Regions from separate parts of the Arthrobacter sp. UKPF54-2 genome, predicted to be linked through region 1. Evidence: riboswitches for the same ligand, from Rfam matches in the RefSeq annotation. Region 1 holds a riboswitch; each other region holds the start of a gene.
The links. A riboswitch is a leader RNA that binds a small molecule or an ion and turns the genes downstream of it on or off. The one in region 1 is predicted to bind thiamine pyrophosphate.
Positions count from the first base shown of each region.

Region 2: it holds a riboswitch for thiamine pyrophosphate, as region 1 does, so the genes downstream of both, thiO (glycine oxidase ThiO) here and E7Y32_RS06510 (ECF transporter S component) in region 1, are expected to answer to the same signal.
Region 3: it holds a riboswitch for thiamine pyrophosphate, as region 1 does, so the genes downstream of both, E7Y32_RS12315 (bifunctional hydroxymethylpyrimidine kinase/phosphomethylpyrimidine kinase) here and E7Y32_RS06510 (ECF transporter S component) in region 1, are expected to answer to the same signal.

Region 1 covers NZ_CP040174.1:1,437,140-1,446,654, reverse strand. Annotated here, with positions in the region: gene E7Y32_RS06540 (rhodanese-like domain-containing protein) at 1-168, shown strand, start outside; gene E7Y32_RS06535 (O-succinylhomoserine sulfhydrylase) at 169-1,377, shown strand; gene E7Y32_RS06530 (glutamate--cysteine ligase) at 1,374-2,591, opposite strand; gene E7Y32_RS06525 (UDP-N-acetylglucosamine 1-carboxyvinyltransferase) at 2,655-4,178, opposite strand; gene E7Y32_RS06520 (energy-coupling factor transporter transmembrane protein EcfT) at 4,306-5,109, opposite strand; gene E7Y32_RS06515 (ABC transporter ATP-binding protein) at 5,106-6,716, opposite strand; gene E7Y32_RS06510 (ECF transporter S component) at 6,730-7,362, opposite strand; TPP riboswitch at 7,430-7,570, opposite strand; gene E7Y32_RS06505 (heme-degrading domain-containing protein) at 7,649-8,197, shown strand; gene E7Y32_RS06500 (DUF4235 domain-containing protein) at 8,239-8,502, shown strand; gene mnhG (monovalent cation/H(+) antiporter subunit G) at 8,540-8,938, opposite strand; gene E7Y32_RS06490 (monovalent cation/H+ antiporter complex subunit F) at 8,928-9,206, opposite strand; gene E7Y32_RS06485 (Na+/H+ antiporter subunit E) at 9,203-9,515, opposite strand, start outside.
Region 2 covers NZ_CP040174.1:2,221,616-2,231,130, reverse strand. Annotated here, with positions in the region: gene E7Y32_RS10320 (glutamyl-tRNA reductase) at 1-946, shown strand, start outside; gene E7Y32_RS10315 (SDR family NAD(P)-dependent oxidoreductase) at 985-1,992, opposite strand; gene moeB (molybdopterin-synthase adenylyltransferase MoeB) at 2,004-3,215, opposite strand; gene E7Y32_RS10305 (TetR/AcrR family transcriptional regulator) at 3,300-3,968, shown strand; gene E7Y32_RS10300 (DUF3107 domain-containing protein) at 4,059-4,283, shown strand; gene E7Y32_RS10295 (cytochrome c-type biogenesis protein CcmH) at 4,353-4,655, shown strand; gene E7Y32_RS10290 (VOC family protein) at 4,711-5,082, opposite strand; gene E7Y32_RS10285 (YciI family protein) at 5,109-5,435, opposite strand; gene E7Y32_RS10280 (thiazole synthase) at 5,566-6,372, opposite strand; gene thiS (sulfur carrier protein ThiS) at 6,378-6,614, opposite strand; gene thiO (glycine oxidase ThiO) at 6,611-7,882, opposite strand; TPP riboswitch at 7,874-7,994, opposite strand; gene thiE (thiamine phosphate synthase) at 8,021-8,731, shown strand; gene E7Y32_RS10260 (ferritin-like fold-containing protein) at 8,728-9,399, opposite strand; gene E7Y32_RS10255 (RNB domain-containing ribonuclease) at 9,441-9,515, shown strand, end outside.
Region 3 covers NZ_CP040174.1:2,665,872-2,675,386, reverse strand. Annotated here, with positions in the region: gene nadD (nicotinate-nucleotide adenylyltransferase) at 1-287, opposite strand, end outside; gene E7Y32_RS12345 (hypothetical protein) at 343-576, opposite strand; gene E7Y32_RS12340 (glutamate-5-semialdehyde dehydrogenase) at 711-2,045, opposite strand; gene proB (glutamate 5-kinase) at 2,072-3,223, opposite strand; gene obgE (GTPase ObgE) at 3,213-4,802, opposite strand; gene rpmA (50S ribosomal protein L27) at 4,917-5,180, opposite strand; gene rplU (50S ribosomal protein L21) at 5,242-5,550, opposite strand; gene E7Y32_RS12315 (bifunctional hydroxymethylpyrimidine kinase/phosphomethylpyrimidine kinase) at 5,918-7,483, opposite strand; TPP riboswitch at 7,536-7,633, opposite strand; gene E7Y32_RS12310 (Rne/Rng family ribonuclease) at 7,782-9,515, opposite strand, start outside.

The sequences.
Region 1 (9,515 bases):
TGCCGCTCCGGCGCGCGTTCCGTGGCGGCAGCCACCGCCGCCACGGCCGCCGGCTTCACCGCCTACAACGTCCTGGAGGGCTTCGAGGGCGAACCGGACGCCTCCGGCGCCCGCACCGTGAATGGCTGGAAGAACCGCGGCCTCCCCACCAACCCCGGAAAGCACTAAGTGGGCTTCAATCCCGACGCCCAGGGCTGGAGCCCGGATACCCAGGCCGTCCGCGGCGGGCTGGACCGCACCGGTTTCCAGGAGACCACCGAGCCGATCTTCCTGAACTCCGGCTTCGTCTACGAATCCGCGGCAGCGGCGGAGCGTGCCTTCACCGGCGAGGACGAGCGCTTTGTCTACTCCCGCTACGGCAACCCCTCGGTGGCCACGTTCCAGGAGCGGCTCCGGCTGCTCGAGGGCACCGAGGCATGCTTCGCGACCGCCTCGGGCATGTCCGCGGTGTTCACCGCGCTCGGGGCGCTGCTGGCCGCCGGCGACCGGGTGGTCGCGGCCCGCTCGCTGTTCGGCTCCTGTTTTGTGATCCTCAACGAGATCCTTCCCCGCTGGGGTGTGGAGACCGTCTTTGTCGACGGCCCGGACCTGGAGCAGTGGCGCGCCGCGCTCTCGGAGCCGACGACGGCGGTCTTCTTCGAATCCCCCTCGAACCCGATGCAGGAAATCGTGGACATCGCCGCGGTGAGCGGGCTGGCCCACGCCGCCGGCGCGACGGTCGTCGTCGACAATGTTTTTGCCACCCCGCTGCTGCAGCGCTGCGGCGACCTCGGCGCGGACGTGATCGTCTACTCCGGCACCAAACACATCGACGGCCAGGGCCGGGTGCTCGGCGGCGCGATCCTGGGCACCAAAGAGTTCATCGAGGGCCCGGTCAAGCAGCTGATGCGCCACACCGGACCGGCACTCTCCGCCTTCAACGCCTGGGTACTCACCAAGGGCCTGGAGACCATGGGCCTTCGGGTGAACCACTCCTCCGCCTCCGCGCTGCGGCTGGCCGGCTGGCTTGAGGAGCAGCCCGCGGTCAGCTGGGTCAAGTACCCGCTGCTGCCCTCCCACCCGCAGCACGAACTCGCCGCCCGGCAGATGAAGGCCGGCGGCACCGTGCTGACCTTCGAGCTGTCCCCCTCCCCGGGGCGTTCGGCGAAAGAGGCCGCCTTCGCGCTGCTGGACGCGCTGAGGATCATCGACATCTCCAACAACCTGGGCGACTCCAAGTCGCTGATCACCCATCCGGCCACCACGACGCACCGTGCCATGGGCCCGGAGGGCCGCGCGGCGATCGGGCTGAGCGACGGCGTGGTGCGGTTGTCGGTGGGCCTGGAAGACGTGGAGGACCTGATCCTGGACCTCGGGCACGCACTCAAGCAGGTTTAGCTCCGGCGGACCCGGGACAGTGTGGGGGCCGGTTCCGCCGCGCCCTCCATCTCCTCAGTCTCCGCGCCGCGTGTGGAGACCCGCACCGCGTGGGCGACGACGGCGGCCAGCCCGGCGTCGTCGGCGGGGGTCTCCCGGCCCGGGGCGCTGAGCGCCTGCCGCTGTTGCTCCGACCCCGTGCCGTCCGCCAGGATCCGGTTGACACCGCGGCGCGCCAGGTCCAGTTCGCCCTGCTCCGCCAGCACGGGGGCCAGGAAGTCCACCAGGGCATGCACCACCTCGGCGGCCGGGGCGGGGGTGAAGGTTCCGAAGTCCAGCAGCTGCCCGCGCAGCCCGCAGTTGCTGGCCTGCCAGGCGGCCATCCGCAGCAGCAGCGTCGGCACCGGGGCGGGGTCGACGCCGTCGTCCCATTCCCGGGCCGCCGTCTCGACCAGCGCCCGCACCAGGACGGCGATCAGCGCCGCATCCTCGGCCCGCAGGCAGACGTCGGCGACCCGGACCTCCACGGTGGGGTGGTGCCGGCACAGCCGCGAATCGAAGTAGACCATCCCCTCGTCCATCAGCACGCCGGTGTCCACCAGCCGATTCACCACCCGGCGGTAAACCGGCAGGCTGCCGAAGATCATGGTGGGCCCGGACCCCGGCCAGCGGTTCCACGCCTGCGTCCGGTAGCTTTCGAACCCGGTCTCCGTGCCGTTCCAGTAGGGCGAGTTGGCGCTGAGTGCGATCAGCACGGCGAGCTTGTCCCGGATCCGGTCCAGCACCGCCACCGCCTCCTCCGGGGACTCCACAAACGTGTGGACGTGGAACCCGCAGGTCAGCTGCTCCTGCACGGTGAGGCCGAAACGCTTCTGCATAGTGGCGTAGCGCGGGTTGGGCGTGGTGTGCGTAACGGAGGCCAGCGGCGACGTGGCCAGGGCCGCCACCCGGGCGCCGTGCGCCCGGGCGGCCCGGTCGGTGAAAGCCCGGGCCTGCCGGATCTGCCGGAGCAGGGCGCCGTACTCCAGGCAGGGCAGCGTCTGGGTTTCGATCTGCTCCAGCTTGAGCTCGAAGCTGTACCCCGAATCGTCGTGGGCGGGCTCCGTGGCCGCGGCCGCCGCCGCCCCGGCGGCGGCCGGCTTCAGACCGCCCAGCAGCGCGTCGGCCAGCGCCAACGGGACCCCGGTGGCGGGATCCACGATCAGCAGTTCCTCCTCAACGCCAAAGGTGCGCATGGAACCATTGTCCGCCAGCACCTCCCCCGTCGCGCTACCCCCAACGGCCGGGCATCAGAGAGTTCAGTCCTGGAAGTACTCGATCTTGGCGCCGATCGTGTTGAGCCGTTCGGCCAGGTCCTCATAGCCGCGCTCGATCACGTAGATGTTGCGCAGCTCGGACACGCCGCGGGCCGCCAGCATGGCCAGCAGCAGGCAGGCCGCCGGGCGGAGGGCCGGCGGGCAGCCTACCTCGGCGGCCCGCCACTTGGTGGGCCCGTTGACGTAGATCCGGTGCGGATCCAGGAGCTGGACCTGGGCGCCGAGCTTGTTCAGCTCGGTCAGGTAGATGGCCCGGTTCTCGTAGACCCAGTCGTGGATCATGGTCTGGCCGTGGGCGTTGGCGGCGATCACGGCGAAGAACGGCAGGTTGTCGATGTTCAGCCCGGGGAAGGGCATCGGGTGGATCTTGTCCTCCGGCGCCCGCAGCTCCGAGGGCTGGGTGGTGACGTCCACCAGCCGGGTGCGGCCGTTCCGGGCGACGTATTCGGCGGACACCTCCAGCCGCTGGCCCATCTGCTCGAGCGTCGCGAGTTCGATCTCCATGAACTCGATCGGGACCCGGCGGATGGTGACCTCGGAGTTGGTCACGATGCCGGCGGTGATCAGGCTCATCGCCTCGATCGGGTCCTCCGACGGGAAGTACTCGATGTCGGCCTCGATCGACGGGCGGCCGACGATCTTCAGCGTGGTGGTGCCCACGCCGTCGATCTCCACGCCCAGCATCTGCAGGTAGAAGCAGAGGTCCTGGACCATGTAGTTCGGGCTGGCGTTGCGGATGATCGTGGTGCCGCGGCGGTGGGCGGCGGCCATGATGGCGTTCTCGGTGACGGTGTCGCCGCGTTCGCTCAGCACGAAGGAGCGGTCGTGGCCGTCCGAGGGCGGCGCCTGCACGCTGTAGAAGCCCGATTTCGCGTCCACGCTGAGGCCGAACTGGCGCAGGGCCTGCATGTGCGGCTCCACGGTACGGGTGCCGAGGTCGCAGCCGCCGGCGTAGGGCAGCCGGTATTCGGTGGACTCATCGAGCAGCGGGCCCAGGAGCATGATGACGCTCCGGGTGCGGCGGGCCGCCTCGACGTCCATCGAGTCCAGGTCCAGCACGGCCGGGCGGCGGATCTGCAGGTCGTTGGCGTTGAGCCAGGTGCATTCGACGCCGATGCTGGTCAGGACCTCGACGATCCGGTTGACCTCCTCGATCCGGGCCAGCCGGCGCAGCACCGTGGTGCCGCGGTTGATCAGGCTGGCGCAGAGCAGCGCGACGCCGGCGTTTTTGCTGCTGTTCACGTCCACGGCACCGGAGAGCGTGCGGCCGCCCTCCACCCGGAGGTGCGTCATGGCGGGCCGGCCCACCTTGACGATGGTGCGGCCGAAGATCGATTCGAGCCGCTGGATCATTTTCAGGCTCAGGTTCTGCTTGCCCTGCTCCATCCGGGCGATGGCGCTCTGGCTGGTTCCCAGCTCGGCGGCGAGCTGTCCCTGGGTCCAGCCTTTCTCGCCGCGGGCATCCCGGAGCACGGCGCCAACGTATTCTGCAGTCTGTTGAGTCATATCCAACAAATATCACGGATGAGCTATTGGACCTCTTCTGGCCGCGCGAATAGCAGTCAATCTCACAAAATATTCACCTCGTGCGATATATCGACTCCCATGCCCGGATCCGGGGCCGGCCGGGCGGCTACTGCTGACCCAGGAACACCATGTTCCAGGTGCCGGCCGCGATCGCCGTGGCCACCGCGGCGGCGGCGATCAGCACGCCCCCGAGCAGCACCCAGACGTCCAGCCGGCTGAACGTCGCCTTCCGCGCCCAGGTCCGCTGTGCGCCGCCGAAACCCCGCGCTTCCATGGTCACCGCGAGCCGGGAGGCGCGGCGGACCGCTTGGACCAGCAGCCCGAAGCTCTGCCCCAGCGTGGCCTTCAGCCGCTGCACGGGGTTTCCGTGCGAGCCCACCCCGCGGGCGCGGCGGGCCATGCCGATGGTCTGCCATTCCTCGGCCATCAGCCCCACCAGCCGCAGCGCGGCCAGGGTGCCCAAGACAAAGCGGTGCGGCAGTTTCGCCTGCTGCGCCAGGGCGTCGGCCAAATCTGTCGGGTCCGTGCAGCTCATCAGCAGGACGGCGGGCAGGGCGATCGCGAGGCCGCGCAGCAGGAACCCGATCCCGAGCTGCAGTGAACCCTCGCTGATGGACCAGACGCCGACGTCGAGCAGTGTCCGCCCGTGGTCTGCCGCCAGGATCGCGGTGCTCCAGCCGCCCACGGCCGCGGCGAGGATCAGCGGCCAGCCGCGCTGCCAGAGCAGGGCCAGCGTCAGCCCGGCGAGCGGGAACAGCAGGAGCTCGAAGGCGAGCGCCAGGGACGCGGAGACCCAGTCGATGGACAGCGCCAGCGCCACGGTGATGAGCAGGACGCCGGAGAACTTGGCCAGCGGGTTGGCGCGGGTGAGCAGGGCCTGGTTGCCGCGCAGGGTCAGGGTGTCCCTCACGGCGCAGCCACCCCCGGGGCCGCCCGGCCGGGCAGTCCGGGCTGCGGGGCGCCGAGGGCGAGTTCGGCGCCGCCAAGGACCTGGCTGAATTCGGCGTCGTGGGTCACGGAGACCACGGCCGTGCCGGCGTCGAGCAGCTCGGAAAGAAAGGAGGCCAGCTCGGCCCACGTGTTGGCGTCCTGGCCGAAGGTGGGTTCGTCCAGCACCAGCACCTGCGGGTGCGCGGCGAGCACGGTGGCCACCGAGAGCCGACGTTTTTCGCCACCGGAGAGCGTGTAGGGGTTGGCGTCCACGAGGTCGCGCAGCCGCAGGCGCTCCAGCAGTTCGTCCACCCGCTCTTCGCCGCGGCCCAGATGGCGGGGGCCGAACATCAGTTCGTCCAGCACCCGGCCGGTGACGAACTGGTGCTCGGGTTCCTGGAACACCGTGCCGATCCTGGCGATCAGTTGCTGGGCCTTCCACTTGTACGGATCAATGCCGGCGCCGGCGCTCAGCCCGGTGGTGGCGGAGACGGCCCCCGCAACCGGCGCCAGCAGCCCGGCCAGGGTCAGGGCGAACGTCGATTTGCCTGAGCCGTTGGGGCCGGTGATGGTCAGGGCCTGCCCGGCCCGGACCTGGGCCGTGATCCCGGACTGCACCGGTTGCGGCGGGACGGTCCGGAAGCCCCCGCGCAGGCCGGCGCGGCGGGGCCGTTCGCGGGAGACGGCCAGTTTCTCGGCGGCGAGCAGCAGCTGCCCGGCATTTGAGCCCGCCGGGCCGCCACCGCGGGTGCCCGCGCTGCGCGCCCGCGTGGCCGGGACGTGGCCGGGCACCCAGACGCCGGCGGCGATGAGCAGGTCCCGCGCCTGCTCCAGGACCTGGTCGGGCGGCCCGTCCAAGAGCACGGCGGAGTCCGCGGCGGACCCCGGCTGCAGCACAACGATGCGGTCCACGAGGTCTTTCCAGACGGCGACGCGGTGTTCCACCACCACCAGCGTGGCCCCGGTCTTGTCCAGGCAGCGCCCCACGGCGTCGCGGACCTCCAGGACACCGGCGGGGTCGAGGTTGGCGGTGGGTTCGTCCAGCAGCAGCAGCCCGGGCCTCATCGCGAGGATGCCGGCGAGCGCCAGCCGCTGTTTCTGGCCGCCGGAGAGCGCCGACGTCGGGTGCTCCAACGGAAGCCCGCCGAGCCCGACGTCGTCGAGCGCTTCCGCCACCCGCCGCCAGATCTCCGCCGGGGGAACGGCAAGGTTCTCGGCCCCGAAGGCGACGTCGTCGCCGACCCGGGAGAGCACCACCTGGGTTTCCGGGTCCTGCTGCACCAGGCCGGCCCGTCCGCGCGCGGCCCGGGGCGGGACACCGTCGATCAGCAGGCTGCCGGTCTCGTCGGCGTCGTCCGCGTCGGCGGAAGCGGCTGCGGACGGGCCGGGCCCCTCCCCCAGCACCCCGGCCAGGGCGTACAGCAGCGTGGACTTGCCGGCGCCGGAGGGGCCCAGCAGCAGCACACGCTCTCCCGGGCGGATCTCCAGGTCCAGTCCGCTGACGGCGGGCCGGGGCCGGCCGGCGTGCCGCCAGCCCCAGCCGCGGGCGGTGACCGCGGCTGGGCGGCCGGCGTCGAGGGATGTCATGCGTGTGCGGGCATCAGGAGAACACGGGTTCCGATGCCGCCTTGCGGGACGCGAACGAGGCGAGCACCCCGGTCTTGGCGAGCCCGCGGGTGGCCAGCCAGGACAGTCCGCCGGCGATCACGGCACCGGAGACGGCGCAGAAGACGATGTAGGCGGCCTTGTCACCGGCCTCGTAGGCGATGTTCCAGCCCCAGGGCAGGAAGGAGTCGTTGAGGCCGCAGAACAGGCCCGCGCCGGCGCCGGCCAGCAGGGACACCGGCAGGTTGAACCGCTTGTAGAGGAAGGCGGCGAAGATCAGTTCAGCGCCGAGGCCCTGGACGAAGCCGGAGAACAGCACGGACGCGCCGTACTGCGAGCCCATGATCAGCTCGCCCGTGGCGGCCACGGTCTCGCAGAACAGCGCGGCCCCCGGCTTGCGGATGACCAGCATGCCGAGCACCGCCGGGATCATCCAGCCGCCGGCGTAGAGCCCGGTCAGCGGCGGGTAGACCGCGTTGAGCGGCACGGCTACGAGGTTGGAGCCCTGGGACCAGGCCCAGAAGATCACGCCGCCGGCAACGGCGATCAACGCTGCCAGCACAATGTCGACCACACGCCAGTGGTATTTGCCGGTGGCCAGTGTCTGCTTCGCAGAAATATCAGTCATATCGTCCTCCTGAGGTACAGGAGGGGAGGGTGGTCCGGCTGAGCGCGGCTTCCGCCGTGGTGCCGGGCACCCTGAGAACTCGACTCCCTTGCGCCGGTACTAACCGGATCAGGTTCGAGGGTCTGCGGCTGTCCGCACTCTCAGCGCCCACCTGTGGATCCCCGGACTGCTCCGGATTGCCGACGGCGGCGCTCCCCTGTCGTATTTAAAATCGCCCTTGTGGGCTGGGCCAGTTTACACCCGGTAAGGCTTGCGCAGCGGCAGAACGTAACGGAAGCTGAGTCCCATGAGCGACGCACCAGCGCCTTCCCCCGACTACGACCCGGACTCCGCGGATCCGCAGCCGCCGGGAGCCCTGGCCGCGCTCATCGGCCGGATCCTGACGGAAATCGACGAACTGCAGTTCGAATCCTTCAGCAAGGATGACGCGCTTGAGCTCGGGTTCCTGCTGGTGGAACTCGGCCGGCAGCGTTCCCACCCCATCGCCATCGACATCACCAAGGGTGAGCAGGTGCTCTTCCACGCGGCCCTCGAGGGCGCCACCCCTGACAACGAGCGCTGGATCAGGGCCAAGCAGCGCACGGCCTCGCGGTATGAGGTCCCGTCGCTGCTGGTGGGCCTGCGTGCCCGGGCTGCCGGGCGCAGGATCGAGGACAACGCCTGGTTCGACCAGCAGGAGTTCGCCGCCCACGGAGGCTCGTTCCCCATCTACCTGCGCGGAACCGGGGCGGTGGGCACGGTCACGGTCTCGGGGCTGCCGCAGAAGGCCGACCACGAGCTGGTGGTCGAGGCCCTGACCGAATTCCTCGGCGGCCGGGGCGCCAGGGGAGGCTAGGCTAGGGGAAGCCCTGTTCCCTCCCGCAAGGAGTACGACGCATGAACATCTTCATCAAACTGCTTGGCACCGGCATCAGCCTCGTCGCCGGTTTCGTCGGCACCAAGGTGGTTGACACCGTCTGGGAAAAGACCACCGGCAACAAGCCGCCCAAGGGCCACGACGACGACGTTCCCACCACGCTGCGCCAGGCCCTGACCTTCGCCCTGATTTCGGCCTCGGTCAGCGCCATCATCCAGGTCCTCGCCAACCGCGGCACGCAGCGCGCGATCACCCGCTTCGCGAAGACCCAGGATCTGGTCTAAGCCGCCTCGTAGAGAGCCGCGTGTCCCGGCGGCGGCGTCACTCGACGTCGTCGTCGGTGAACCCGCTCTTCCCGGCCGCCTGCTGCACCACGGCCTCCAGCTCGTCCGCGCTGAGCAGCTCCGGGTGCAGGTGTTTGGTGCGGTAGCCGGCCCGTCCCACCATGTGGGCCGAGACCGGCACCGTCAGCAGCTGGAAGATCCACGCCACCACCAGCACCGGCCACACCCACCAGGTGCGCAGCTGCAGCCCCACGGCGCAGAGCAGCAGGAACAGCCCCAGCACCTGCGGCTTGGTCGCGGCGTGCATCCGGCTCATCAGGTCCGGGAATCGCAGCAGGCCGATCGCCGCGCCGAGGGACATCACCGCCCCGAGCACCATAAACACGGCCGAGACGGCGTCGATCACGGCGTCGGCGGGGAACGTCTCAGGATTCATTGGGCTGCTTCCTCCGGTCCGCCACAAAACGGGCCACCGTCACCGAGCCCACAAAGCCGATGATCGAGATGGCCACCAGGAGCATCAGGTTGTTCAGGTGCCGGTTCACGGCCATGTCGATGCACAGCGCCGCGCCGAGGATGGCGAGCAGCACGTCGGCGGCGAGCACCCGGTCCAGGAGCGAGGGTCCGCGCGCGATGCGGATGATCGCCCCGCCGGCGGCGAGGGACAGCACGACGGCGGTAATGGCCAGGACCAGGGGCATCATGCGCCCACCTCCTGTTTCAGGGCGGAGAGTTCGGCCTTGGTGCCCATGATCCGGATCAGACCGGCCTCCGTGTCGCGGACTTCCTTGCGGACCTTGGCGGCATCCTCGGCGTCGCGGACGTTGATGCCGTGGATGTACAGCGTGGACGTCGACCGGTCCACCTCCACCACCAGCGACCCCGGGATCAGTGAGATGACATGCCCGGTGGCGGTCACCAGCAGGTCGGAGTGGCTCCGGAGCGGGACAGCGACGACGGCGCTGATCACCCGCGGGCCCCGGGCCAGGGCCAGGAACAGGACCTGGAAGCTG
Region 2 (9,515 bases), 780 kb from region 1:
CAGCTCCGGCCTGGTCCGGCTCTTCCAGGCCGCCTCGAAGACCGCCAAGGACGTCGGCGCGCAGACAGCGCTCGGCTCGCGCGGGCTGTCCATCGTCTCCGTCGCCCTGGACCTCGCGACCGACCTGTCCGAGAACCCCGACTGGTCCAGCAAGAAGGCCGTCGTCTTCGGCACCGGTGCCTACGCCGGCGCCACCATGTCGCTGCTGCGCGAACGCGGCTGCACCGACATCTCCGTTTTCTCCTCCTCCGGCCGCGCCGCCGGCTTCGTCGCCACCCGCGGCGGCACCGCCCTGGACAGCGACTCGCTGCCGGACGCCGTCGCGGCCGCCGACGTGATGATCGGCTGCAGCGGCTCCGACAACCGGGTCGAGGCCGCCGAACTGGCCCGGATCCGTTCCGCGTCGCCGCAGCCGCTGATCGCGATCGACCTGGCCCTGACCCACGATTTCGACCCGGCCGTGGCCGAGCTCGACGGCGTCGAGCTGCTGACGCTCGAATCCGTCCGGCTGGCCGCCCCGCAGGAGCAGGCGGAGTCCCTGAACCAGGCAAGCGGCATCGTCGACGGCGCCGCCACCGCCTTTGAGCAGGAACGCGAGGCGCGCTCGGTGGATTCGGCGATCGTGGCCCTGCGCCGCCACACCATGGACGTGCTCGACGCCGAGATGGAAAAGGTGCGCGCCCGGCACGGCTGCACCGCGGCGGCCGAGGAAGTCGAGTTCGCGCTGCGCCGGATGGTCAAGCAGCTGCTGCACATTCCCACCGTCCGCGCCCGCGAACTCGCCGCAAACGGCCAGCAAGACGACTACGTGGCCGGCCTGGAAGCCGTCTACGGCATCACGGTCGAACAGCCGGCAGCCCGCAGCGCGGCGGCAGGGACCGAGGCGCAGTGCCCGGTCGACCACAGCGCGCTTCCCGCCGTCGAAAGCGGCCGGGAAACGGCCTAGGCCCCCGGGCCCACGGCGCGGCCGACCCGGAAGCCGGCCTACCGCCCGGCGAAGGCGTTGATCTCCGTCAGGTCGGCGGAAAGCTGCCAGAGCCGCTCGGCGTCCGCCCGGTCCACGGCGTGGGCGTCCACTCCCCTGATCCGCGCCTCCGGTGTTCCCGGCTCGGTGGGTTCGGCGATGTCGCAGTCCTCGCAATAGACCCCGCCCATGCCCGCCAGCTGCGGCGAGGTAGCGGCCCAGACGGACGTGGCGGCGCCCTGGGCCGGTGTCTTGAACCGTTCGTTGAGGTTGCCGTCGGCATCCATCCAGCCGGAGGCGATCATTTCCTCCCGGGGCAGGTGGCGCTGCAGCTCGGTCATGATGCCGCCCGGGTGCACGGCGAAAGCCCGGACACCGGCGCCCTTCCCGAGGGCATCCAGCTGGACGGCAAACAGTGCATTCGCCGTCTTCGCCTGCCCGTACGCCTTCCATTTGTCATAGCCGGAGTCGAAGTTGATGTCCTCGAAGCGGATCGGTGAGAGCTTGTGGCCGGTGGAGGACAGGGCCACCACCCGGGCTCCCTCCCCCGCGGCCAGCGCGGGCCACAGCAGGTTGGTGAGCGCGAAGTGCCCCAGATGGTTGGTGGCGAACTGGGATTCCCAGCCCGGGCCGACGCGCTGCTCCGGGCTGGCCATGATCGCGGCGTTGTTGACCAGGATGTCCAGGCTGCCGGCCTCGCCGAGGAAGCCGGAGGCGAGGAAGCCTTCCGCGAACTCCCGCACGCCGGGCAGCTCGGCGAGGTCCAGCCCGGCGACGCCGACGCCGTCCAGCCCGGCATCGTCGAGGACCTTCCGCGCGTGCCCGGGCCGCCGCGCCGGCACCATCACGCGGGCCCCGGCCGAGGCCAGCGCCCGCACGGTCTCCAGGCCGAGCCCCGAGTAGCCGCCGGTGACAACGGCGGTCTTCCCGGTCAGGTCCAGCCCGGCGACCACCTCCGCCGCCGTCGAGCGCGGGCCAAAACCCGAGCCGATCTTGTGCTGCGGGGTCAGGCCGGTGTTCTCGCTCATCGCAGTGCCTCTCAGTAGACCGGTTTGCCGGGTTCGACATCGCGCACCCAGGCGAGGATGCCGCCCTCGAGGTGGCTGACCCGTTCGTAGCCGGCCGCTCGGGCAGCGGCCAGCACGGCGGCGGAGCGGGTGCCGCCCTTGCAGTGGAACACAATGTCGGTGTCCTGCGGCAGCTCGGCCCACGCGTCACCGGCCAGGATCCTGCCCTGCGGGATCAGCGTGGCGCCTTCGATGCTGACAATCTCGAATTCACCGCTTTCGCGGACGTCCACGAGCCGGAAGTCCTTCAGCCCGGCCTTCCGCGAGGCGAGCATGGTGGCGAGCTGGGTGGCGGTGACGGTGTGCTCGGTCCCGGCGTCGGCGGCGGGCGTGATGCCGCAGAACGCCTCGTAGTCGGTGAGTTCGGTGACGCGCGGAGCCTCGGGGTCCCGGGAGACCTTGATCTCGCGCCAGGTGCCGCCGAGGGCGTCGAACAGCGCCACCCGTCCCAGCAGGGATCGCCCGACGCCGGTGATGAGCTTGACCGCCTCGGTCACCATCAGGGATCCGACGGCGGCGCACAGCATGCCGAACACCCCGCCTTCCCCGCAGGAGGGGACGGACCCCGCGGGCGGCGCCTCCGGATACAGGTCCCGGTACGTCGGCCCGTGCCGCTCCCAGAACACACTGACCTGACCGTCGAAGCGGAAGATCGAGCCCCACACGTAAGGCTTGCCGAGGATGGCCGCCGCGTCGTTGACGAGGTAGCGGGTGGCGAAGTTGTCGGCCCCGTCGATGATCAGGTCGTAGCCGGCGAAGAGCTCCAGGGCGTTGATGGCGTCGAGCCGGATGTGGTGCAGCCGGACCTCCACCAGCGGGTTCAGCGCGGCGATGGCGTCGCGGGCGGACTCGGTCTTGGCCCGGCCGACGTCGGCGACGCCGTGGATCACCTGGCGCTGGAGGTTGCTCAGGTCCACGTCGTCGTCGTCGATGATGCCCAGGGTTCCCACCCCGGCGGCGGCCAGGTAGAGCAGGGCGGGCGAGCCGAGCCCGCCGGCGCCGATCACGAGGACCTTGGCGTTCTTGAGGCGGCGCTGCCCGACTGAGCCGATCTCGGGAATGATCAGGTGGCGGGAGTAGCGCTCCACCTCCTCGGCGGTGAGGCTTTCCGCCGGTTCGACCAGCGGGCCGGGCGCCAATGCCGGTGTTGCGGGGGTGCCGTTTGCGGTCAACTTGGAAGCCATACTTCAATCTATGCCCGAAGTTGCCGCCAGGTCATATTACCCCCGCGTAAAGTGGAGCTAACAGCGAGGGAAAGTAGGCCGATAGTGGTTCATCAGGCACCGGTTGAGCGGGGACATACCGGAAAGTCGCCGGCCGGCCCGACGCGCGGCGGGACGCAGCGTTCGGCGCGGCTCCCGCGCGATGAACGGCGTGCCCAGCTGCTCGCCGCCGCGCAGGAGGTCTTTGTGGCCAACGGCTACCACGGCGCTGCCATGGACGAGATCGCCGAAACGGCGCACGTGAGCAAACCGGTGCTGTACCAGCACTTTCCGTCCAAGCGCGACCTTTATCTGGCGCTGCTGGACAGGCATCTGTCCGCCCTCACCGAGCTTATGCTGGGGGCCCTGAATTCCACCACGGACAACGACGAACGCGTCCAGGCCGTGATGCGCGCCTACTACCGCTTCATCGCGAACGACGACCAGGCGCACCGGCTGGTCTTCGAATCGGACCTGGTCAACGACGTCGATGTGAGTGCGCGGCTGGAAACCTTCAATAAGACGTTCGCGGACGCAATCGCGAAGGTCATCGCCGAGGACACCAAGCTGCCGCTCCTGGAAGCCCAGCTCCTGGGCCGGGGCCTGGCCGGAATGGCGCAGGTCAGCGCCCGGTACTGGCTGGAAACCGACGGGAACCTGGACCTCGATGTGGCGAGCGATTTGATCTACCGTTTAGCTTGGCGCGGAATCTCCCGCTTCCCCAAAGAGTCCTAGAGTACAAATAGAGTTCACCTCGTAGAGAAAACTCGTAGAGGAAACTTGTAGAGAAGACTTGAACACTTTGATTGGCTGGGAGGCCTTGCTGTGGAAGTAAAGATCGGCATTCAGAACATCGGCCGCGAAATTGCCCTGGAATCGAACCAGGACGCGGACGCGGTGGCGAAGCTCGTGGGCGAGGCCATTTCCAAGGGCACCGAACTTCGGCTGACCGATGAGAAGGGCCGCCAGGTCATCATCCCGGCGAACGTCCTGGGCTATGTCGAAATCGGCGCCGAAGAAGTCCGCCGCGTCGGTTTCGGCGCCCTATAGGCACCGCGCACCGGGATCCGCCGGCCCGCCCGCCCCGCAGTTCACAAAGCACGTTATGAAGGAGCCTGAATGCTGTCCCTGATTGTGGTCGCCATGGTGGCCGTGGCCGCGGGGTTCGTGGTGTGGGCCAACGACAAACGGCACGCCAAGTACGGCATCAGTGTGCCCGCGGGGATTGCCCTCGGCGTGGGGATGCTGAGCTGGATCATCTTTATGGCGGCCGGTTTCGGCTACCTGCCGGGCCTGACCTGGATCCCGTGGATCCTGCCCCTGCTGCTGGGCACCGCCGCGGCCATTGCCGCCGTCGTCTACCTCGGCCGGTCCCGCACCCGGCAGGATACGGCGCGGATGTCCGCAATCCTGCGGCTCTAGCCGGCCCCCCCCCCTTCCCTTACCCGGCGGGCTCCCTAGTGCTGGAGGGCTTCCTTTACCGCGGGGCGGTGGATTCCTGGAGGACCCAGCGGTTGCCGTCCGGGTCACTGAAATAGGCGAAGGCGATGCCGCCCATGTCCTGGACCTCGCTGATCTCCGCCCCGCGCCGCAGCAGTTCCGCGCGGGTGGCTGCCATGTTCGGGACCACCAGCTGCAGCCCTTCCAGGCTCCCGGGGGCCATGCTGGTCATGCCCGTGCCGACGACGATCGAAGCGGCGGAGCCGGGCGGCGTCAGCTGCACCACCCGCATGCCGGGGATGTATTCCACGTCGTGGTCCAGCTCGAAGCCGAGCTTCTCCGTGTAGAACGACTTGGCCGCATCGACGTCGGCGACCGGTACTTGTACGACTTCCAGACGCATCTCCATGCGCATCACAGTACTCCCGCCGGCGGCTAGGAGCCGAACGGCCACACGGGCCGAATCTCGATCTTGCCGAATCGTGCCATCGGGTGCTTGGATGCGACCTCGATCGCTTCATCGAGATCGGCGCAGGCGATGATGTCGTAGCCCGCCACCCATTCCTTCGTTTCGGCAAAGGGACCGTCCGTGACAACCAGCTCGCCGGCGCGCACCTTGACCGTGGTGGCGTCCTCGACGGGACGCAGCCGGTCACCGTGGCGGGCGATGCCCCTGGCTTCCACCTCGGCGGCCCATTCCTCGATGTTGTCCTCGGCGGCCACGTATTCCGGCGCGGTGGGATCGGTGCAAATGAAAAGCATGTAGTCCACAAATACTCCTTCTAGTCGGTCGATACATCAGTACGACGAGGACGATGCCGCCAAAAGGACACCTGCCGCCACATTTCTTTTCAGGAATCGTACTCCGGCCGGTTTCCCGGCACCCGAGCCGCTACAGGAACTCGGCGCGGCCTTCCATGGCGGACGAGGCGAGGGCGTGCTCGCGGCGCGGGATCCGGCCGGCGTTCCGGGCCAGCCGGCCGGCGATGACTGCATGTTTGAAGGCCTCCCCCATCATCACCGGGTCCTGGGCGCGGGTCACGGCGGTGGCGAGGAGCACGGCATCGCAGCCCAGTTCCATCGCGAGCGCCGCGTCGGAGGCGGTGCCGATGCCGGCGTCGAGCACCACCGGCACCGATGCCCGGGAGACGATCAGTTCGATGTTGTGCGGGTTCAGGATGCCCAGGCCGGTGCCGATCGGGGCGCCGAGGGGCATCACGGCGGTCGCGCCAAGGTGTTCGAGCCGAAGGGCGAGCACCGGGTCATCGTTGGTGTAGGCGAAGACCTTGAACCCGCGGGCCACCAGCTGTTCGGTGGCCTCCACGAGTTCCACGGCGTCGGGCAGCAGCGTGTGCTCGTCGGCGATCACCTCGAGTTTCACCCAGTCCGTCTCAAGTGCCTCACGGGCCAGTTCCGCCGTCAGGACGGCGTCCCGGGCGGTGAAGCAGCCGGCGGTGTTGGGCAGCACCCGGATGTTTCGCTCCGCGAGCAACTGGAACAGCGAACCGGTTTCGGCCGGCGAGTAGCGGCGCATCGCCACCGTGGTGAGTTCGGTTCCGGAGGCCACCAGGGCGGCGCCGAGGCCCTCCAGGCTCGGCGCGCCGCCGGTGCCCATGATCAGCCGAGAGCCCAGTTCCACCCCGTCGATCGTCAGCAGGTCACGCAGTGCGCGTGGTTCGGTCAGTGTTGTTTCTCCCATGGCATTCATCCTCCCTGGACTGCCGTGACGAGTTCGACGTCGTCGCCCTCGGCGAGCGCGGTTGCGTGCCAACGGCTGCGCGGCACCACCTCGGCGTTGCGGGCGACGGCGACGCCGAGCTTTCGGCCGTCCGTGGCCTGGCCGTCAGCGGCCAGCGGCCGGCCGGTGACGCCGCTGACGAGGGCGCTGACCGTGGCACCGTCGGCGAGGGTGTGCGGTGCCCCGTTGAGCCTGATGTTCATGCTGTTGTCCTGTCTTTCGGTGAAAAGTCCTGTGCTGAATCCCGTCGGGCGGAGAAGCGGTCCGGGCGGAAAGCCGCCCAGCGCGGGTCCGGCGGCCCGTCCAGCAGCTCCCGGCAGACCGCGGCGGCCACAGGGGTCAGCAGGACGCCGTGCCGGAAGAACCCGGTGGCGATGATCAGCCCCTCGATGTCCTGCCCGGTTCCGCCGCGGCCAACGCGCCCCAGCAGCGGGGCGTTGTCAGGCGTTCCCGGCCGTGCCCGCGCCGTGGCCTCAAGCAGTTCGAGTTCGGCGACGGCGGGGAGCAGCTGCTGGGCGTCGCGCAGCAGCTGGTAGACGCCGCCGGCGGACACCGCGCCGGACTGCGTGGGCGCGTCCTCGCGCTGGGTCGCGCCGATCACGACCGTGCCGTCCTCCCTGGGGACGATGTACACCGGCACCCCCCGGACCAGTCCCCGCACGGTGGAGCGAAGCAGCGGTCGGAGCCGTGGCGGCACGCGGAGCCGGAGGATGTCCCCGTAGACCGGACGCAGCGGCAGGGCCAGTCCCCCGGGCAGGCCTTGCAGCTCGGCCGCCCCGAGCCCGTTGGCCACGACGGTCTCGTCCGCGCGGATCTCCCCGCCGCCTTCGAGGCCGGCGCCGGCGACGCGGCCGCCGTCCCAGAGCAGCCCGGCGGCGCGGCGGGGCACGGCCTCGAACCGGCCGTCCGCGCGCAGCAGCGCTCCGATCCTGGCGAGCAGCCGGCGCGGGTCCACCTGGTGGTCGGCGGGTATGTCGAGGGCGCAGGAGATCCCGGGGCTGAGCAGCGGCTCGCGGGCCCGCGCCTCGCGCACGGTCAGCGGCTCCACGGCGAGGCCGCAGGCCTGCTGCACCGCCCGCAGGTCCGCGAGCGCCCGGCGGTCCGCCGCGTCCGCGCCGACGGCGAGGGTCGGCGTCGTGAGATACCCGGTGCCGCCCGCCCCTTCCTGGCCCGCCCCCGTGCCGCCGTCCAGGCCGGCTGCGAAGCCGGGCCACAACCGGGCGGCCTCCAGCATGAGCGCCAGGAGCGCTTCCTCCTGGTAGTGGAGTTCGCTGACGGGGGCCAGCATGCCGGCGGCCGCCCAGCTGGCCCCGCTGCCGGGGGCGTCGTCGATCAGGGCCACGGAACGGCCCGAGCGCCGAATTTCCCAGGCGATCCCGTGGCCGACCACCCCGCCGCCGATTACGGCGACGTCGTACCGATGTGCTGAGGGGTCCGCCGGGGCGGCCGATGGCGGGACTGGTGCGTCCATGGGTTTCCTTCCCTACGCCGGTACTAGCCGGATCAGGTCAAGCGGTCGGCTCTGACGCCCTCTCAGCCCGGCGGCCGTGTGACGGCCCGCGCGGGCTCCCGCGGTATCCGCCCAGTTTAGAGGAACTAGGCTTGGGGCATGAGCCAGGATGTCCACACCACCGCCCGCCTGTACCTGTGCACCGATGCCCGGAAGGGCCGCGGCGACTTCGAAGACTTCGTCGACGCCGCCTTCACCGGCGGGGTGGACATCATCCAGTTGCGGGACAAGTCGCTGGAGGCGGCCGAGGAGCTCGAACTCCTGGAGGTCCTGCACTCCGTAGCGCAGCGGCACGGCCGGCTCTGGGCCGTGAACGACCGCGCCGACCTCGCCTCGCTGGCCGGGGCGCCGGTCTTCCACATTGGCCAGAAGGACATTCCCTTCGCCGCGGCCCGGGATTTCCTGGGAAAGGGCACCGTGATCGGCATGTCCACGCACACCCCGGAGCAGGTTGACGCGGCCATCGCCGCGGCCCCGGGCCGGAGCGGACTGGACTACTTCTGCGTGGGTCCGGTCTGGGCCACACCCACAAAGCCGGGCCGCGCCGCCGTCGGGCTGGACCTGGTGCGCTACGCCGCGGCGGCGATTGAACGGGCCGAGGCCGGCGACAGCGGCCGGGTCGCCGGGGTGGTGCCGTGGTTTGCGATCGGCGGCATCGACCTGGGCAACGTGGAGCAGGTGGTGGAGGCGGGCGCGCGCCGGGTCGTGGTGGTCCGGGCGATCACCGAGGCCGACGATCCCGCCGGGGCGGCACGCGCGCTGCTCGCCGCGCTCGACGCCGGCGCCGATGCCGACGCCGCGTCCAGTTAGCCCGCGAGCCCCAGCTGGGACATCCGGCGGGAGTGGGCGGCGGCGAGCTCGGCAGTCAGGGAGCGGACCAGCTCCCCTGCCCCGGCCTCGTCCACGCCGGCCAGGCCGCCCAGGAGGGCGTGGTCCACGCTGACGCGCTGGGCCTGGCTGAGCGCCTCGCCCAGCAGGCGCCGTGCCCACAGGGCCAGCCGGGAAGCCAGCCGGGGATCATCCGCGAGCGCCGCCTTGAGCCGTTCGCCCAGCACCGCCGTCGCGCCCTCGGCTGACTGGACCTGCTCGATCAGGGCGGCCGTGCCGGCGTCGACGTAGCCGGAAATCAGGCGGTAGAAATCCGCGGACACGGTGTCGATCACGTAGGCCTTCATCAGCGACTCGTACCAGTCGGAGGGACGGGTGCGCTCATGGAAGTGGTCCACGGACGGCTGGAACGGCAGCATGGCCTCCTCCGCGTCGACGCCGAGCTCCGCCAGTTTCGCGCAGACCAGTTCGTAGTGCTGGAACTCGGTGACGGCAAGGCTCCCCAGCACGGCGCGGTCACGCAGCGTGGGCGAGTACCGGGCGTCGGAGGACAGCCGCTCGAAGGCCGAGAGCTCCCCGTAGGCCATCACGCCCAGCAGCTCCCGGAGAAAACGCTGGTCGCGGACGGGGCTGGCCGGGGAAGTGCTCATGCTCCAAGACTAATGGCCAAAATCGGGCTAACCTGATTTTCGTGTCTCATCATCGCCTGACCCCAAGCGTGCGCCAGCAGCAGAACCAACTGGCCCAGGCGCTCAACGCACTGCGC
Region 3 (9,515 bases), 1.2 Mb from region 1:
AACAGGTCCGCGTCCGGGCGCAGCGTCCGGAGGTCCCGCAGGGTGTCGATCGTGTAGGTGGGGCCGGGCCGGTCGACGTCGACCCGGCTGACCGTGAAGCGTGGGTTCGACGCGGTGGCGATGACGGTCATGAGGTACCGGTGTTCGGCCTCGCTGACTTTTTTGCTGCTCTTCTGCCAGGGCTGCCCTGTGGGCACAAACACCACTTCATCGAGGCCGAACTTCGCCGCGACCTCACTGGCCGCGACGAGGTGGCCGTGATGGATCGGATCAAACGTGCCGCCCATCACACCCAGCCGCAGGCGGCGCATTGCGCCGTGCTGCTTCACGGTGGCGGAAATATTAGTGGCCCTGGCCGTGGTCGTGCTTGTTCGGGTGCTGGCGGTGCGGGTCCGCGTGCTCCTCGACGGCTTCGTGGCGGTTGCCGAGGTTGCCGTAGGACAGCGTGATGAACATCAGGACCAGCAGGATCGCGAACATAACGCCGCCAATCACGAACGGCGGCGCAATGAGCGGCGCGAGTTCTTCGTGTTCGCCGGCCGCGGCGATGGATGTGGCGATCTGCTGCAACAGCATGTTCTCCCCTAGTGAGTTCACAATCTATGACGGTTTTACGGCAGGTTTACGACGGATTCACAACTGAATTACGACTGATTCACGTCGTGGAAAGGTCCCGCCGTTCCTGGCTTCCCTTCCATGTTACCGCGTTGCTATGCCCGGATCTGGCCTTCGCCCTGCACGATCCACTTCGTGGTGGTGAGTTCGGTCAAGCCCATCGGGCCGCGGGCGTGCAGCTTTTGCGTCGAAATGCCGACCTCGGCGCCCAGGCCCAGCTCGCCGCCGTCGGTGAACCGCGTGGAGGCGTTCACGATCACGGCCGCGGAATCGATCTCGGCGATAAAGCGTTCGGCGTTGGCAAGGTCGTTGGTGAGGATCGCCTCGGTGTGCCCGGTGGACCAGGTGCGGATGTGCTGCACCGCCTCGTCCAGGCTGTCCACCATAGCCACTGCCAGATCGAGGTCCATGTATTCGGTGGCCCAGTCCGCCTCGGTGGCCGGAACGGACTCCACCCCGGGACCCAGCGCGGCCCGGCTCCGTTCGTCCGTGTGCAGGGTGACGCCGGCGGCGCGCAGGGCGGCGGCGACGGCGGGCAGCACGGTGGAGCCGGAGTGGACCAGCAGGGTCTCCACGGTGTTGCAGACGCTGGGGCGCTGGGTCTTGGCGTTGAGCAGGATCCCGACGGCCATCTCCTCGTCCGCCGAGGCGTCGAGGAAGATGTGCACGTTGCCTTCACCGGTTTCGATGACGGGCACCGAGGAATTCAGCACCACGGTCTGGATCAGTTCGCGTCCGCCGCGGGGAATCAGCACGTCCACCCGGCCGCGGGCCCGCATCAGGACATTCGCGCCCTCGCGGCCGAACTCGTCGACGCTCTGGACGGCGTCCGCGGGCAGCCCCACCGAGTCCAGTGCCTCGCGGAGCAGGCTGACCAGCGCGGCGTTTGTGGCGGCGGCGGCGCTCCCCCCGCGCAGGATGACGGCGTTGCCGCTTTTGAGCGCGAGGCCCGCAATGTCGACGGTGACGTTGGGACGCGCCTCGTAAATCGCGGCGACCACACCCATCGGCACGTTGACCTGGCGCAGCCGCAGCCCGTTCGGGAGGGTCTGGCCGCGGACCACGTTGCCCACCGGGTCGGGCAGGTTGGCGAGGTTTTCGAGGGCGGCCGCGAGGGCCTGGACCCGCGCGTCCGTGAGGGTGAGGCGGTCCAGCAGCGCGGCCGAGGTGCCGTTGGCACGCCCGGCCGCGACGTCCTTGGCGTTGGCGGCCAGGATCCGGTCCTTGTGTTCCAATAGCGCGGCACCGACGGCGCGCAGGCCGCGGTCCTTCCAGGCCCGGTTGGCGCGTGCCATCCGGCGGGAGGCCTCCCGGGACCGGTCGGCAATGGCGTGCACGGCCGCTTCGACGTCCGTTGCGGCCGACGGCACGCCTTCGGCGGGCGCGTCGTGAAGCGGCAGGTCGGGGTGCGAAGTCAGGGCCTCAGTCATGCTCCAAGTTTAGGCGAGCGGCGGGCTTAGACCAGCACCAGGTCGTCAACATGAACAACTTCACGGTCATAGCCGCGTCCCAGCGCCTTGCCGAGTTCCCGGGTGGAACGGCCCAGCATCTGCGGCAGCTCGGCGGCGCCGTAGTTCACCAGGCCGCGGGCGATCACGGTCCCGTCGGTGCCGACCATCTGAACGGCGTCGCCGGCTTCGAAGTCGCCGTGCACGGCGGAGATCCCGGCCGGCAGCAGTGAGGTGTGGCGGTCCCGGACGGCGCGGACGGCGCCGTCGTCGAGCACCAGGGTGCCCTGCACGGAGGCCAGGTGGGCGAGCCAGAGCAGCCGGATCGGCTTGCGGGCGCCGTTGACCGAGAACCAGGTGCCCACGTCCTCCCCCGCCAGCGCGGCGGCGGCGTTCGCGGTGGACGTCACGAGCGCGTGGATCCCGGAGCCCGCGGCGATGGACGCGGCCTCGACCTTGGTGACCATGCCGCCGGTGCCGACCCCGGCCTTGCCGGTGCTGCCGATCGAGACGCCGTCGAGGTCGCGCGGGCCGGCGACGTGGGCGATCCGCTTGGCTCCGTGCGAGGGCGGGCCGTCGTAGAGGGAATCGACGTCGGAGAGCAGCACGAGCGCGTCGGCGCGGACCAGGTGCGCCACCAGGGCCGCGAGCCGGTCGTTGTCCCCGAAGCGGATCTCATGGGTGGCGACGGTGTCGTTTTCGTTGACTACCGGGACCACCCCGAGGTTCAGCAGCCGGTCCAGCGCACGGAAGGCGTTGGTGTGCTGGCTGCGCCGCATAAAATCGTCGGCGGTGAGCAGCACCTGGCTCACGGTGACGCCGTGCGCGCCGAAGGCGTGGGTATAACGGGCCATCAGGAGCCCCTGGCCCACGCTCGCGGCAGCCTGCTGCGTGGCGAGGTCGCGGGGGCGCTTGTCGAGGCCCAGCGGCGCCAGCCCGGCGGCGATCGCCCCGGAGGAGACCAGGATGATTTCGGTGCCGGCGTTGCGTTTGTGCGCGAGGGCGTCGGCGAGGTCGGTCAGGGCTTCCTCGGCGATGCCGCCGCGGATGGAGGTCAGCGAGGAGGAACCCACCTTGACCACGATCCGGCGGGCCCCGGAGAGCACGGCGCGGCTGGGCGCCCCGGCCGCGCCGGGCAGAGCGACAGCGTTACTCGTCATCGGCTTCGCCGAGTCCACTCTCCTTGAGCGGCTGCCGGGCGCGGCGGGCACTGACCGACTCGGTCCAGATGCCGGCCTTGCGTTCGGCTTCCAGCTCTGCCCGGGCGGCGGCCTTGGCGTCGCGGCGCTCCTGCTGGTCCTCGCGCTTCTGGCCGCGGGTGGGGCGGTCGCCGATGTCGGCGAAGCGCACGTCGGTGCCGCGCGGGGATGCGAGGAGTTCGGCGCCGGCCATCATGGTCGGCTCCCAGTCGAAGACGACGCCGTCGTCCTCGCCGATGACGACCGTGTCGCCCGGCTTGGCGCCTTGCTTGAAGAGTTCGTTTTCGACGCCGAGCTTGGCGAGGCGGTCGGCGAGGTAGCCGATGGCCTCCTCGTTGGTGAAGTCGGTCTGCTTGACCCAGCGCACCGGCTTTTCGCCGAGAACGCGGAACAGCGGTTCCAGGTTCTTCTCCTCGCGGCGGATGGTGAAGCCGCTCTCGTTGACGGCGCGGGGCCGGAGTACGGGGGCCTGGACCTTCGGCGGCGTCGCGGCGACGGCGTCGCGGGCGGCCTTGACGATCTCCGCCATGGCGAAGCCCAGCTGGCGGAGGCCCTCATGGCTGGTGGCCGAGATTTCGAAGACCTTGTAACCGCGCTTTTCGAGTTCCGGGCGGACGAATTCGGCCATGTCCTTGCCGTCGGGCAGGTCCACCTTGTTCAGGGCGACCAGGCGCGGCCGGTGGTTCAGCGGCACGACTTCACCGTCGGAGCCTGCGTAGCTCATGTCCACGGTGTACTTTTCGAGCTCCGCCTCGATCACGGCCAGGTCCGAGAGCGGGTCGCGGTCCGATTCCAGCGTGCCGCAGTCGAGCACGTGCACCAGCGCGGCGCAGCGTTCGACGTGGCGGAGGAAGTGGTGGCCCAGGCCCTTGCCTTCGCTGGCGCCCTCGATCAGGCCCGGGACGTCGGCAATGGTGAAGCGCACGTCGCCGGCCTGGACGACGCCGAGGTTGGGGATCAGGGTGGTGAAGGGGTAGTCGGCAATCTTGGGCCGGGCCGCGGACATGGCCGCGATCAGGCTGGACTTGCCGGCGGAGGGGAACCCGACCAGGGCGATGTCCGCGATGGACTTCAGTTCCAGGACGATGTCGCTGGATTCGCCTTCGATGCCGAGCAGGGCGAAGCCGGGGGCGCGGCGCTTCTGCGAGGAGAGCGCGGCGTTGCCCAGGCCGCCGATGCCGCCGGCGGCGGCGATGAATTCGGTGCCTTCACCCACCATGTCGGCCAGGACGGTGCCGTCCTTGCTCTTGACGACGGTGCCTTCGGGAACGGGCAGGACCAGGGTCTCGCCGTTTTTGCCGCCGCGCCAGTCGCCCATGCCGGGGCCGCCGTTGGTGGCGTGCCGGTGCGGGGCGTGGTGGTAGTCGAGCAGGGTGGTGGTCTGGGGGTCCACGCGCAGTATGACGTCGCCGCCGTTGCCGCCGTTGCCGCCGTCGGGGCCGCCGAGGGGCTTGAACTTTTCGCGGTGGACGGAGACACAGCCGTGGCCGCCGGTACCGCCGGATACGTGCAGTACTACCCGGTCTACAAAGCTCGCCACGTGGATCTCCTCAGTGCTGTTCCTCGGGTCCCAGGGGCCCAAGATGATTGTAATGCGGTTAAAACACCGGTGGAGCGGACCTAATGGCCCGCCCCACCGATTTAGAACTTGTTGTTACTCTGCAGCTGCAGCAGCCACGATGTTCACAACGCGACGACCACGGCGGGTGCCGAACTCGACAGCACCCGGGGTCAGGGCGAACAGGGTGTCGTCGCCGCCGCGGCCAACGCCGGCGCCCGGGTGGAAGTGGGTGCCGCGCTGGCGGACGATGATCTCGCCTGCGGAAACTACCTGGCCGCCGAAGCGCTTGACGCCGAGGTACTGGGCGTTGGAGTCACGACCGTTGCGAGTGGAGCTCGCGCCTTTTTTATGTGCCATTTGAGATGCCTGCCTTCAAAAATTCTGGGGAAACTGTTGGAACCTGATCAGTAACGAGGAGTTACTTGATACCGGTGATCTTGACCTTGGTCAGTTCCTGACGGTGGCCCTGGCGCTTCTTGTAACCGGTCTTGTTCTTGAACTTCTGGATAACGATCTTGGGACCACGGAGGTCTTCCAGGATCTCAGCCGTAACCGTTACCTTGGCCAGGTCCTTGGCTGCAGTCGTGACCTTGTCACCGTCCACCAGGAGCAGTGCGGGCAACTCAAAGGTGCTGCCGGCTCCACCGGGGACGCGGTTCAGGGTAACGAAGTCTCCAACGGAAACCTTCTCTTGGCGGCCGCCTGCGCGGACAATCGCGTACACCACTGGGGAACTCACTTCTCTCGACGTTTATTACTAGATTTGCGTGCGGAACCTGGTGCCAAAGTCTTTGGACCGGCTCACGCTGTGCCTCAACGCCGGTGGATTCCCCGGGGGAACCCATGAGCTATCCCGTGGAAAGTCCTGCCCGCAGTGCGGGTGAACAGTTCCTCAAGGTCATAACCCAAGTGTTGGCGTAAGCACCGAAGATCTAGACTACGCTAATTTTGCCTTCGGCCGCAAACGAGGCTGGTCCCGGCGGGTAGTGCGTGACGGACGCCACCCACTGTCCCCGAGGGGCAAAAGTGGTGGAATCGCAGCGACTTCCGGAACCGCGCCCCACCATCGTACCGGCCGCATCCCGCCGGGCCGCTCAGGCGTGCAACCTCGGCGCGTCGAAGAACTCCACCTCGTACCGGCAGGATTGCCCAAAGGCCAGGGCCATGGCGCTGCGCTCGGTCTCGGAACCCCGGCGGCCCGCTGCGTCCGTGTACCTGATCGCCTGCCGGGTCGACTCCGCGAAACCCTCGTCGGCGTAGTTGCGCAGCCAGTCCGCATAGGGGTGGCCCGCCGGGGCACCCGCACCAAGGAACTCCCGGTGCAACGTGGCGCCCACCTCCGCGTAAAGCCAGAAGCACGGCAGCGCCGCGGCCACCAGCACGCCGTAGCTGCCGGCAAGCGAGGCCGCGTGGAGGTGGTCCACGTACGCCTTGGTAACCGGTCCCGGCGTTGCCGCCACTGCCCGGCCGGCCAGCCAGTTCCGGTGCAGCTCGGACTCCACTTCGAGGCACTGCTGTGCCGAACGGGACCAGAACAGCTGTTCGGCTTCCGACGGCGCGAGGGCGGACGCGCGGGACAGCACCCGGGAGTAGCCGTTGAGGTACAGGGCGTCCTGGCCGAGGTAGTAGGCGAACTCCCGTTCCGGCAGGGAGCCATCCGCGAGGCCGCGGATGAAGTCCAGGGCGTAGATCGCGTCCAGCCCGACGCCGGCGTCCGCGTCGAGGACCGCGGCGAAGTCGCCCTCGCCGGCGAAGGCAGGCGCGGACGGTGAACCGACCTGCTTCAGGTGGTGGAAATGGTGCACCGGACCGTTGCCGCGTCCGACGTCGAGGCGACCGGCTTCGCGAAGCGCGCCCAGCAGCCACGGCTTCGCCTCGCGCAGCGATGCCTCCCAGTCCCCCGTCCGGGTTTGCACCGTGGCCAGCGCCGAGGACAGCGAGCAGCCGGTGCCGTGGCTGTTGCGGGTGGCGATCCGCTCGCCCGGCACCACCACCGTTTCCGCACCCAGCAGTCCCCCGGTGTTGACGAGCGCGTCCGGGCAGCCCGCATCGGCGTCGCCGTCGGCGCCGACGTCCTCGAGGTGGCCGCCCTTGACCAGGACGGTGGAGCCGGTCAGCGCCGCGAGCCGTTTGCCCTGGTCCAGCGCCGCGTCCCAGTCCGCGGCGGTCTCGTCGCCGAGCAGCATGGCCAGTTCGGCGAGGTTCGGGGTGAGGAGGTCCGCGAGCGGGAGCAGACCCTGCAGGGCCGTCTCCGCCGATTTCTGCAGCAGCCGGTCGCCGCTGGTGGCCACCATCACCGGGTCCAGGACCACGACGGCGGGGCGGACCCGCTCGAGCCAGGAACGGACGGCGTTGATCACCGCGGCGTCGCCGAGCATGCCGATCTTGACGGCGTCGATGGTGATGTCCTCGCTGATGGCGTCCAGCTGGGCGGTGAGAAAATCCGCCGGCGGGACGTGCACGGAGCGGACGCCCTGGGTGTTCTGGGCCGTCAGCGCGGTAATGGCCGCCATGCCGTAGCCGCCATGCGCGGCGATGCTCTTCAGGTCCGCGTGGATGCCGGCGCCGCCGGAGGGGTCGGAGCCCGCAATGGCGAGGACACGCGGAATCGGCGGCAGCCCGGGTTCTCCGGGTGCGGCGTCCGGGAAGGCGGACCGCAGGAGGGAGGTGGGCTGGGCCGGCGCCGCCGGCTCGGTGGAGGCCGGCTGGGTCGATGAAAACAAGAGACATCCCTTCGCCGGTGCTAACCGGACAGGTTCAACGGGTCTGGATCTCAGCCGGCTCGTTGCGCGGCACCCCGTGTCAGTCCCCCAGCCTAGCCGTCACTGCCCGGCCGCGCCCGCACCGCTGCGGTTGTTACCGGGACGCCCGTTAACGAACTCGCGGGTACCGTCCGGGCTGGACGCGATGGTGCGTCTGGCCCGGTCGGTACCCGCGGGTGGCGGCGTCTGCCCGGTGCTATAGCTCCGAGGCGGGCACGCCGACGCCTAGGATGATTGGCTCGCTGGCTGCCGGCTTGGCGGCCACCTTCGCCGGCTCCGGGGCCTTGGCTTCGTGGACCGATCCGGCGGCCGACGGAGCGGCCGCGCGCTGCTGCACGGACGTCTCGTTGGCGGCGCCCTGGGCGCGGCTGGCGCTCCGGTTCCGGCGTACTCTGCGCGGCGCCGTGGTGTCCGTGGCGGCGGCCTGCGCTACCGGTGCCTTGGCGGCTTCCTGGCGGACGGGTGTCTGCGCAGCGGGAGCCTTGGCGGCTTCCTGCCGGACGGGTGCCTGCGCAGCCGGTACCTTGGCCGCTTCCTGGCGGGCAGGTGCCTGCGGTTCGCGGGTGCGGGCACTCGGGGGCTGGATCCGTGCGGTCCGGGCACGTCCCCGGCCACGGGTGGCACGGGACGGCACCGGGGCGGCCGTTTCGGCTGCTTCCGCTGCAGGGGCCTGCGGTGCGGGCTCAGCTTCAGCTTCGGGTGCTTCCGCACCCTGTTCCGCTGCCGCCGGCTTGTTGGCCTCGGCGTCGCCCAGGTTGGCAAAGGCCTCGGTGAGCAGATCCAGGGTCAGCGCCGGCTGCTGCGCTTCCTCGGCGTGCTCGACGAAGGGCAGCGCAACTTGCTCGCCGCCGAACGTCAGCACGGCGGCCGGACGCCCGGCAGCTTCCTCGGTCGAGGCAACTTCCACGGCCGCGTCCAGCGCCGCCTGGCGGGTTTCGGCGTCGGGCGCTGCGGTTGCTTCGCCGTCGTGGAGGTGGGCGGCGTGCGCCGCGGCGGCGATGTTCGCCAGCGCTGCGCGGGTAGCCTCTGCCTTGGCGTGGCGCTCGGCCTCGGTGGGCTCCGGGTGCGCTGCAACGGGCGCGGACTGCTCGTCCGAGCCCTGGCCACCCCGGCCGCGGCGGCGCTTCCGTTCGGTACGCGCGGCGGGCTGGTGATCGGCGCGCGGGATGTGGTGTTCCGCGGCGACGGTGTTGGCGCGGCGGTGCTCGACGGGCTCGTCATGGGTGACGACGCCGCGGCCGGCGCAGGCTTCACACTGTTCGCCGAAGACTTCCAGCAGCCCGGTGCCCATCCGCTTGCGGGTCATCTGCACGAGCCCCAGCGAGGTCACCTCGGCCACCTGGTGCTTGGTCCGGTCGCGGCCCAGGCACTCCACCATGCGGCGCAGCACGAGGTCGCGGTTGGATTCGAGCACCATGTCGATGAAGTCGATCACGATGATGCCGCCGATGTCCCGGAGCCGGAGCTGCCGGACGACTTCCTCGGCCGCTTCCAGGTTGTTCTTGGTGACGGTTTCCTCGAGGTTGCCGCCGCTGCCGGTGAATTTACCGGTGTTGACGTCCACCACGGTCATGGCTTCGGTGCGGTCGATCACGAGCGAGCCGCCGGAGGGCAGGAAGACCTTGCGGTCCAGCGCCTTGTGGATCTGCTCGTCGATGCGCCAGGCCGCGAAGATGTCCGTGTCCTTGGTCCACTTCTCGAGCCGGCCCACCAGGTCCGGAGCCACGTAGGTGACGTAGGCCTCGATGGTGTCCCAGGCTTCCTCGCCCGAGACGATCAGCTTGGAGAAGTCCTCGTTGAAGACGTCGCGGACCACCTTGATGGTCAGGTCCGGTTCGCCGTAGAGCAACTCCGGGGCCAGAATCTTGGTGGACGTGGACTGGCTCTCGATGCCTTCCCACTGGGCGCGCAGACGGTTGATGTCATGCGT